DNA from 3 places in the Janthinobacterium sp. 75 genome. Region 2 is predicted to be linked to each of the others. Evidence: predicted binding sites of a transcription regulator. Region 2 holds the regulator's gene; each other region holds the start of a gene.
The links. The regulator LexA, encoded in region 2, represses DNA repair genes until DNA is damaged. The targets are predictions, from matches to a motif close to ACTGTATNNNNATACAGT.
Positions count from the first base shown of each region.

Region 1 (3,272 bases), 210 kb from region 2:
ATCCTGGCCCTGAACGCGGCCGTGGAAGCGGCCAGGGCTGGCGAACAGGGCCGCGGCTTTGCCGTGGTGGCCTCCGAGGTGCGCAACCTGGCGCAGCGCTCCAGCGCGGCGGCCAAGGAAATCAAGGGCTTGATCGACGATTCCGTGCAAAAGGTCGAGGCCGGTTCGCAATTGGTGGACAAGGCGGGCCGCACCATGGACGAGATCGTGCAAAGCATCAGCCATGTGACGCAGATCATGAACCAGATCACCGATGCCAGCGACGAGCAGCGTGCCGGCATCGAACAGGTCAACCAGGCCATCGGCCAGATGGACCAGGTGACACAGCAAAATGCGGCCCTGGTGGAAGAGGCTGCCGCAGCGGCCGAATCCATGCAGGAACAGGCAGCCAAGCTGGCCGAGGTGGTGGGAGTATTCAAGCTTGATGCCACGCAGCAATATGTTTCCACCAGGGCTGCCCCGTCTGTGAAAGCGTCTGCACCGGCAAGAACGGCCATGCGGCCTGCCGTGCAAGCCGCCGTGCGGCGTGCGCCAGCGCAGCCCGTGGCGGCGCCAGCGGAAGCGATGCGCGCACGCGCGCCGAAGGCGCCGGTGGCGTCTGGCGCCGACGAATGGGAAGAGTTTTAAGCGCAGACTCCCCGTGGCATGGCGCGGGCGCTACAATCGCGGCTTGAAGACAGCCGCGAACGCGCTCCGCCATGACCACCCGCCGTACCTCCAGTTCTAGCTCCAGCCATACCGCTGCATCCTCCTCCCTGGCTGAAACCGCCAAACGCGCGCGCTGTCCAAGCTGTCTGCGCGCCGAAACCAGCTGCATCTGCCGCTGGATCACCCCCGTTGCCCACGCGGTGGACGTGCTGATCCTGCAGCATCCGCTGGAAGTCCACAACGCCAAGGGCAGCGCCCGCTTGCTGCACCTGAGCCTACCCAACAGCCGCATGCTGACGGGCGAGCAGTTTGCCCCTGACACGCTCGCCGCATTGCTGGCCGACAAGCACACTGTGCTGCTGTACCCGGATACGCCAGGCGATCGTTCGCTGGGCATCGCGCCGCCGCCTGCGCTCGACCCTGCCACATTGCTCGATCCGGCCCGCTTGCAGCTGGTGGTGCTGGACGCCACCTGGCGCAAGAGCCGCAAGATGCTGTACCTGAATCCCCGCTTGCAACAGTTGCCGCGCCTGCCCTTGCGCGACACGCCCGCTTCCCATTACCTGATCCGCAAGGCACACGCGCCAGACCAGTTATCGACCCTGGAAGCGACATGCTATGCCTTGATGCAGTTGGAGCAGGATGCACCCCGGTTCGTTCCCTTGATCACGGCATTTGACGGTTTTGTCGCGCAGCAGTTGAGTTATGTCATGCAGCATGCTGAAAAAGCGTGAAAAGGCATCACGCCAGCCCTTGATCTTGCCCGCGCAGCGGCATAGTATACTGTACGTATATACAGTTAATGGGGCCGTTCATGAAAGCAATCATTCCAGAGCACGATGACAGCTTCGCCGGGCAAGCCATGTTGCCGCCGCAATCGCTGAAAGCTCACAAGGGGCGCGGAGCCGTGTCGAACTTGCAAGGGCGCTACGAGGTGCATGCGCGCGCCGGTTTCGATGACGGCTGGAGCGTGGGTGGCCTGGATGAAACGGACGGGGAGGAGGTGGCATCGGGTTGGAAGACGCAGGTCAGCGACGAGCAGGCGCGCACCATCCTCACGCGCAATGCTTCGCCCGACTTGCCCTTCAATGTGTCGCTGAACCCGTACCGGGGCTGTGAACACGGATGCATTTATTGCTTTGCCCGTCCCACGCACAGCTATCTGGGCCTGTCGCCGGGCCTGGATTTCGAGAGCCGCATCTATGCCAAGGTGAACGCCCCCGAACTGTTGCGGCGCGAATTGGCCAAGCCATCGTATGTGCCCGAACCGATCGCCCTGGGCGTCAATACCGATGCGTATCAGCCGTGCGAACGCGAACGGCAGCTGACGCGGCGCGTATTGGAAGTGCTGCACGAGTGCGAGCATCCCGTGGCGCTGATCACAAAATCGTCGCTGATCGAGCGCGACATCGACATTCTGGCGCCCATGGCGGCCAGGCGCCTGGCGGCCGTGGCCGTCACTGTCACCACGCTCGACCCTGCCATTGCGCGCACCCTGGAGCCGCGCGCGGCCGCGCCAGCGCGGCGGCTGCGCACCATCCGCACCCTGACGGAGGCGGGCATTCCCGTGGGCGTGAGCATCGCGCCCATCATTCCGTTCGTGACGGAGCCGGAAATCGAGCAGCTGCTTGAAGCCGTGCGCGACGCGGGCGCGATCCACGCCCATTATGTGGTGCTGCGCCTGCCGTGGGAAGTGAGTCCATTGTTCCAGCAATGGCTGGAGGCGCACTTCCCGGAGCGGGCCCAGCGCGTGATGAACCGTGTGCGCGAAATGCGTGGCGGCAAGGATTACGACAGCGCGTTCGGCGCGCGCATGCGGGGCGAAGGCGTATGGGCCGACCTCATCCACCAGCGCTTTGAAAAGGCCGTGCATCGGCTGGGGCTGCACGGCAAAGGGGGGCGTTTCAAGCAGCTCGATTGCACGCAGTTCCGCCGGCCGCTGGTGGTGCCGCCGTTGGGGAACAAGGCAAAAGGGGCGAATGCGGGGCAGCTGGATCTGTTTTAAGCTACACCAGCGTCAGTGCTGTTGCTGCAGGGGTGTGCTGCGGCGCTGTGCTGGGTAGGTGTCTGGAGTTGCGCCAGATGTTGCTCGATGGCAAACACGTGCGGGTCGTTCTTGCCCAGCTCGCGCAGGGCGTTGGCCAGGTGCAGCAGGTATTCGCTGTTCGGGCCGCTGGGGCCGTTTGATCGGGCGATCTGGCGCGCGATGTCCAGTTCCGGGGCGGCACCGAGGAAAGCGGCGTTTTCCTCGTTGGCGATGTAGACCAGGCCTTCGACCTTGCCGCCGTCCTCGAAGCTAATGTCGGTGGCCAGGCGCAGGTAGCCATTTTTTTCGCGGTGGTCGAGGTGGGCGAAGACTTCGGGCGTGATCAGGTAAGCCATGCCGTCACACACGGCGCCCGCCTGCGGCACGATGGTGGCGACCCGGCCCGGCGCCATGGGCGTGCCCCGATGGTCGTGCGAACCCTGCCAGAAGCGCCGCGTCCAGCCGGCGATGCTGGCCGGGCGGCGCTCGATATAGGGAAAGTCCGCCTTGTAGATCAGGGAGCCATAGCCGAACAGCCAGACTTGTTCATGACCGTCGAATTTGTTCATGCGCTGGTTGATGGCGATGGTGGCCGCGT
Region 1 covers NZ_SORD01000001.1:2,704,836-2,708,107, forward strand. Annotated here, with positions in the region: gene C8C89_RS12265 (methyl-accepting chemotaxis protein) at 1-627, shown strand, start outside; gene C8C89_RS12270 (tRNA-uridine aminocarboxypropyltransferase) at 699-1,382, shown strand; gene C8C89_RS12275 (PA0069 family radical SAM protein) at 1,511-2,653, shown strand; gene C8C89_RS12280 (gamma-glutamylcyclotransferase) at 2,650-3,272, opposite strand, start outside.
Region 1: a site for LexA is predicted at 1,431-1,448, ahead of C8C89_RS12275 (PA0069 family radical SAM protein). Genes of this name have one in related genera too.

Region 2 (3,272 bases):
ACGGGGCAGGGCATCGCCGTGTCCTTCGTCGATGCCACGGACGTGGCCAATGTGGCCGCCGCCATCACGCCGCAAACGCGGATTGTTTTCGTGGAAACCATCGCCAATCCGCGCACGCAGATCGCCGACCTGGCGAAGATCGGCGCGCTGTGCAAGGAGCGTGGCATCTTGTACATCGTCGATAATACGATGACCACGCCCTACCTGTTCCGCCCGAAAGCGGTGGGCGCGGGCCTGGTGGTCAATGCGCTGACGAAATCGATTGGCGGCCACGGCAATGCCCTGGGCGGCAGCTTGACGGACACGGGCGTATTCGACTGGACGCAGTACCCGAACATTTTCGATAATTATAAAAAGGCGGCGCCGGCGCAGTGGGGCATCGCGCAAATCCGCGCCAAGGCCTTGCGCGATTTCGGTGCCTCGCTGGGTCCGGAGGCGGCGCACCATATCGCCGTCGGCGCGGAAACCATGGCCTTGCGCATGGACCGTACCTGCTCGAACGCCCTGGCGCTGGCCACCATGTTGCAAGCGGACCCGCGCGTGGCGGCAGTGCATTACCCAGGCTTGTCCTCGCACCCGCAGCACGCGCTGGCGACGGACTTGTTCCGCAGCTATGGTTCGCTGTTCAGCTTTGAATTAAAAGATGGCATCGATTGCTTCGATTTCCTGAATCGCCTGAATCTGGCGATTCCGGCTAGCAACCTGGGTGACACGCGCACCCTGGTCATTCCCGTCGCCCACACGATCTTCTATGAGATGGGAGCCGAGCGCCGCGCTAGCATGGGCATCGCCGAATCGCTGATCCGCGTATCCGTCGGGATCGAGGATGAGGCCGATCTGCTGGAAGACTTCCGTGGTGCGCTGGAGGGCTGAGAGCGGTGTCGGTGATTAGGCCATGTGCCAGTTTTGAGGCAAACTGAAAACTGGGGTCAGACCCGGCAGGTCTGACCCCGGCACGCAACTTAATGCCAGCTGCGCATCAGACCTACGGCCAGGCCTTCCAAGGCGAACTCATCTTCCGGCGATACGGTAATCACCTTGAAATCGGGGTTTTCCGGCAGCAGTTCGATGACGGAGCCCGTTTTCTTGTAGCGCTTGACGGTGACTTCGTCGCCGATGCGGGCCACGACGATCTGGCCGTTCTTGGCACTGTCGACCTTTTTGACGGCCAGTAAATCGCCATCCATGATGCCGGCGTCGCGCATGGACCAGCCGCGCACCTTCAGCAGGAAATCAGGCTTGGCCGAGAACAGGGCGGGGTCGACGTTGTAGCTCGCTTCCAGGTTTTCCTGCGCCAGGATGGGCGAACCGGCGGCTACTCGGCCGATCAGGGGCAGCGACATCAGCAGGGCTGCCGGCACTTTCGATGCCAGCGCATCGGCGGCCGCGCTCGCCGCCGCACCGATCAGGCGGATGCCGCGCGAGGTGCCGGGCGAAATCTCGATCGCGCCCTTGCGGGCCAGGGCCTGCAAATGTTCTTCGGCCGCATTGGCCGATTTGAAACCCAGTTCATTGGCGATTTCGGCACGGGTTGGGGGAAAGCCCGTGTTTTCAATCGCATCCTTGATCAGGTTCAGGATTTGTTCTTGTCGTGCTGTCAGCTTGATCATGAGCGGTGGGTGCATACTAAAATGCTGTCTATATGAACAGTCTGTATTTTTGTACAGTATCGTCCACTATGCAAGGGGATTTCCGTCTTTTCGGCGAATTTGGCAAGAAATACTTGTCCACAGGCGGAAAGCACGGTGGCGCACGGGCTTTTCGGGCGCTTGTGGAAGGAATGATTGAAACGTTTGCAAAAGGCGGTTATAATCTTCGGCTGACCTTCCCACACCCGTCTTGACGCCGGGGTGGGCGATTATCAATCCGACCTGAAGGAGTTTGCATGCGTCATTATGAAATAGTCTTTATCGTCCATCCGGACCAAAGCGAGCAAGTGCCCGCGATGATCGAACGCTACAAAGCCAGCGTAACCACCCGCGGCGGTTCGGTTCACCGCGTGGAAGATTGGGGCCGCCGTCAAATGGCTTACTCGATCCAAAAGCTGCCTAAAGCACACTACATCTGCCTGAACATCGAATGCGACAACGAGACCCTGGTCGAGTTGGAAACAGCATTCAAATTCAATGATGCCGTGTTGCGTCACCTGACCGTTAAAATGAAGAAAGCTGAAACAGCTCCTTCGCCGATGATGAAATCGGTACAACGCGAAGACGCGGCCAAAAGCCACCGCACCGAAGCACCAGCAGCCGCTCCAGCCGCAGCAGCAGCTTAATTCTTGACCAGGATCGTGCGCTGAACCAGCTACAAGTAACCGCCATCATTGCCGAGCGCGAAATATTGCGCTACACCCCGGCAGGGTTGCCGATTGTGAATGCAGTATTGCAGCACAGTTCGCAGCAGATGGAAGCAGGAATTGCCCGTTTGACCGAGTTTGATGTTGCCGCGCTAGCCGCTGGTGAAATATCAGGCCGGTTCAGCCAGGCAAGCTTGGGCGGGGTCTATCAGTTCACGGGTTTCCTGGCCAGGAAGAGCCGCAACAGCAAGAGTTTGGTGTTTCACATCATTGATTTTAGTGCAGTCACCCCGACTAGCGCATTTTAGATACAGGAGCCTGACATGGCATTCGGTAAAAAGTTCGACAAAAATAAGCTCAAGCTTAAAGAAAAACGCAAACAGCAAAACCCGTTGTTCAAACGCAAGAAGTTCTGCCGCTTCACCGCAGCTCACGTTGAGCAAGTCGACTACAAAGACGTCGACACGCTGAAAGACTTCGTCCAAGAAAACGGCAAGATCATGCCAGCACGCCTGACCGGTACCAAAGCGCACTACCAGCGCCAAGTTGACACCGCAATCAAGCGCGCTCGCTTCCTCGCGCTGCTGCCATACACCGATCTGCACCACGCTTAATCGGTCAGATATTCCTGGAGAAGAACTATGCAAATCATTCTGTTAGAAAAAGTTGTTAACGTCGGTAACCTCGGCGAAGTCGTCAAAGTCAAAGACGGTTACGCACGTAACTTCCTGATCCCGCAACGCCTGGCACGTCGTGCCACGGCAACCGCTGTGGCTGAATTCGAAGTCAAGCGCGCCGAACTGGAAAAAGCTGCTGCCGCCAAACTGGCCGCATCGCAAGCCCAGGGCGAAAAACTGAGCGGCCTGACCGTTCAAGTTGCTCAAAAAGCTGGTGTTGATGGCCGTCTGTTCGGTTCCGTCACCAACTTCGACATCGCTGAAGCGCTGACCAAGCAAGGTTTTGCTGTTGAAAAAGC
Region 2 covers NZ_SORD01000001.1:2,492,555-2,495,826, forward strand. Annotated here, with positions in the region: gene C8C89_RS11330 (cystathionine gamma-synthase family protein) at 1-873, shown strand, start outside; gene lexA (transcriptional repressor LexA) at 963-1,610, opposite strand; gene rpsF (30S ribosomal protein S6) at 1,886-2,275, shown strand; gene priB (primosomal replication protein N) at 2,296-2,604, shown strand; gene rpsR (30S ribosomal protein S18) at 2,620-2,910, shown strand; gene rplI (50S ribosomal protein L9) at 2,938-3,272, shown strand, end outside.

Region 3 (3,272 bases), 1.5 Mb from region 2:
CAGCAATTCGACCAGGGGACGGGGCAGGCGCAGCTGCGGAGCGCTGTTATCCGTTGCCTCCGGCGTGGAGGAAAACAGGTCGCCATCGCCGGGTTGCGATTGCCAGGCCACGTCGGCAGGCGGCACGCCGCGCGCGATCAGTTCACGTGCGGCCGCGCGCCACTCGTCGAACGACTGCGCCAGCCGCACCACTGTACTCATGCGACCTGCAGCTCCGGCCATAAATTCATCTGCTGCGGCGCTTCCGCCATGGCGCGGCGCAGGTGTTCGGAGGCGGTGGTATCGCGCGCGGGAAAGTAGTCGGCCGTGATGATGAAGGGGGCGATTTTCTTCATGCTGCAGCGCAGGCGCGACAAGTCGGCGTAGCGCACTTGCCGCAGCCGGCGCAGGTCGACGATGCGCTGCGCGTTGCGCAGGCCGATGCCGGGCACGCGGGCGATCATGTGCTGCGCCGCACGGTTCAAGTCCAGCGGAAAATGTTCGCGGTGCGCCAGCGCCCAGGCCAGCTTGGGATCGATATCGAGCGCCAGATTGCCGCCCGTGGCGGGCAGCAGTTCGCTGGCCTGGAAACCATAGCTGCGCAGCAGGAAATCGGCTTGATACAGCCGGTGTTCGCGCAGCATAGGCGGCGGCGCCAGCGGCACGCTTTTCGGGCTGTCGGGGATCGGGCTGAAGGCCGAGTAGTACACGCGCTTGAGCTTGTAGCTGCCGTACAAGGTCTCGGCAGTGGAGAGAATTTGCTGGTCGTCGCTGGCGTCGGCGCCGACGATCATTTGCGTGCTTTGCCCGGCCGGCGCGAAGCGCGGCGAGCGCGGTTCTTCCGCTTTCTCATCGAGCTTGCGGCGGATGGCGCCCATTGCCAGTTTAATCGTATGCACGCTTTTTTCCGGCGCCAGCTTTTGCACGCTGTCTTGCGTCGGCAGTTCGATATTGACGCTGAGCCGGTCGGCATAGCGGCCCGCCTGCGCGATCAGGGCCGGATCGGCGTCGGGGATGGTTTTCAGATGAATATAGCCACGGAACTGGTGTACCTCACGCAACTCGCGCGCCACCTGCACCAGCTGCTCCATCGTGTAGTCGGCCGACTGGATGATGCCGGAACTGAGGAACAGGCCGTCGATATAGTTGCGCAGGTAAAAGTCGCTCGTCAGCTTGACCACCTCGGCCACCGTAAACCGCGCGCGCGGCACGTTCGAGCTACGGCGGTTGACGCAGTACTGGCAATCGTACAGGCAGTAATTGGTCAGCAGCACTTTCAGCAGCGAAACGCAGCGCCCGTCCGGCGTGTAGCTGTGGCAGATGCCCATGCCGGAGGTGGCGCCAAAGCCGTCCTTGCCGATGGAATCGCGTTTGGGCGCCCCGCTGCTGGCGCAGGACGCGTCGTACTTGGCCGCGTCGGCCAGGATTTCCAGCTTGTCCGTCAGTTCCATGGGGTGCCTCAATATACTGTGTTTATATACAGTATATCAGGGAATGCACTTTGTGCTGGCTTGACTTGTGCCATGGCAGAACGCTGTATATCGGTGTATATTACGCTCCTTGTTCACCGTTCACTTACAAGGATACGATCATGCGTCTCACCTCGCCCGCCCGCCTGCTTGGCACCGCTCTTCTCGCTACCGCCGCCACCTCCGCTTTTGCCGGCGAAGTGGTGGTGTCGGCCGCGGCCAGCCTGACGAATGCGTTCAAGGATGCGGCGCAAGGCTATGAGGCGCAGTATCCGGGCAGCAAGGTGTCCCTGAACTTTGCCGCCTCGGGCGTGCTGCTGCAGCAGATCGTCAAGGGCGCGCCCGTGGACGTATTTGCCTCGGCCGATCAGGAAACCATGGATGCGGCGCAAAAGCAGGGCCTGGTGCTGCCGGCGGACCGCATGGACTTCGTCGGCAACAGCCTGGTGCTGATCGTGCCGCACGACAGCAAGCTGGGCATCAAGAGCTTGAGCGACCTGACGCACAAGGGCGTGACCCGCGTGGCCATCGCCAACCCGGCCAGCGTGCCCGTTGGCCGCTATTCGGAAGGCGCGCTGAAAAAGGCGAATCTGTGGCAAGCCGTGCAGACTAAAGCCATCGGCACGCAGAACGTGCGCCAGTCGCTCGACTACGTGGCGCGCGGCGAAGTCGATGCAGGCTTTGTCTACGCCACCGACGCGGCCATCATGAAGGATAAAGTGAACGTGGTAATGGACGTGCCGTTGGAGGCGCCCGTGCTGTACCCGATTGCCACCATCAAGGGCAGCAGCAATGCCGCCGAAGCGAAGCGCTTCGTCAGCTACCTGCAAACGGCACCGGCGCAAGCCATTCTCGCCAAGTACGGTTTCAAGAAGCCATAATTTAAGCACGCGCCCGCATGGATATCGCCTGGACCGCGCTGGCCCTGTCGCTCAAAGTAGCGGCCTGGGCCACGGCGCTCAATTTGTTGCTCGGCATCGGTACGGGCTATCTGCTGGCGCGCGCGCGTTTTCCCGGGCGCGAGCTGCTCGACGCCCTGTTGACCCTGCCGATGGTGATGCCGCCCACCGTGCTCGGCTACTATCTGCTGGTGCTGCTGGGCCGGCGCGGCACCCTGGGCATCTGGCTGCAGGATAACTTCGGCATCAACCTCATCTTTACCTGGCAGGGCGCCGTGATCGCTTCCACGGTGGTGGCCTTTCCCCTCGTCTTCAAGCCGGCGCGGGCCGCCTTCGAGGCGGTCGACGGCCAGCTGGAGCAGGCGGCTCGCGTGCTGGGCATTTCTGAAATCGCCATCTTTTTCCGTGTAACCTTACCGCTGGCCTGGCGTGGCATCCTCGCTGGCGTGCTGCTGGGTTTTGTGCGCGCGCTGGGCGAGTTTGGCGCCACCCTGATGGTGGCCGGCAGCATTCCCGGCAAGACGCAAACCCTGTCGGTGGCCGTGTATGAAGCCGTGCAGGCGGGCCAGGACGACGTGGCCAACACCCTGGTGCTGATCACTTCCTTTGTCTGTATCGTGGTGCTGCTGTCGGCTGGCCGCCTGGCGCCCGGGCGCATCGCGCACAAATGACGCCAATGACGACGCCTATGCAACTCGACCTCGACCTTCGCGCCACCTTGCGCTCCGGCAAACGCCGCTTCGACTTGCAGGTGAAATGCACGTCCGAGTGTCAGCGCATCGCCATGTATGGCCCGTCTGGCGCCGGCAAGAGCATGACCCTGAAAGCCATTGCCGGACTCTTCACGCCTGACGCCGGCCATATCCGCCTGAACGGGCGCACCCTGTTCGATTCGGCCGCTGGCATCAATTTGCCGCCGCAGCAA
Region 3 covers NZ_SORD01000001.1:970,985-974,256, forward strand. Annotated here, with positions in the region: gene C8C89_RS04560 (UdgX family uracil-DNA binding protein) at 1-201, opposite strand, end outside; gene C8C89_RS04565 (putative DNA modification/repair radical SAM protein) at 198-1,430, opposite strand; gene modA (molybdate ABC transporter substrate-binding protein) at 1,571-2,329, shown strand; gene modB (molybdate ABC transporter permease subunit) at 2,347-3,018, shown strand; gene C8C89_RS04580 (ATP-binding cassette domain-containing protein) at 3,036-3,272, shown strand, end outside.
Region 3: a site for LexA is predicted at 1,446-1,463, ahead of C8C89_RS04565 (putative DNA modification/repair radical SAM protein). Genes of this name have one in related genera too.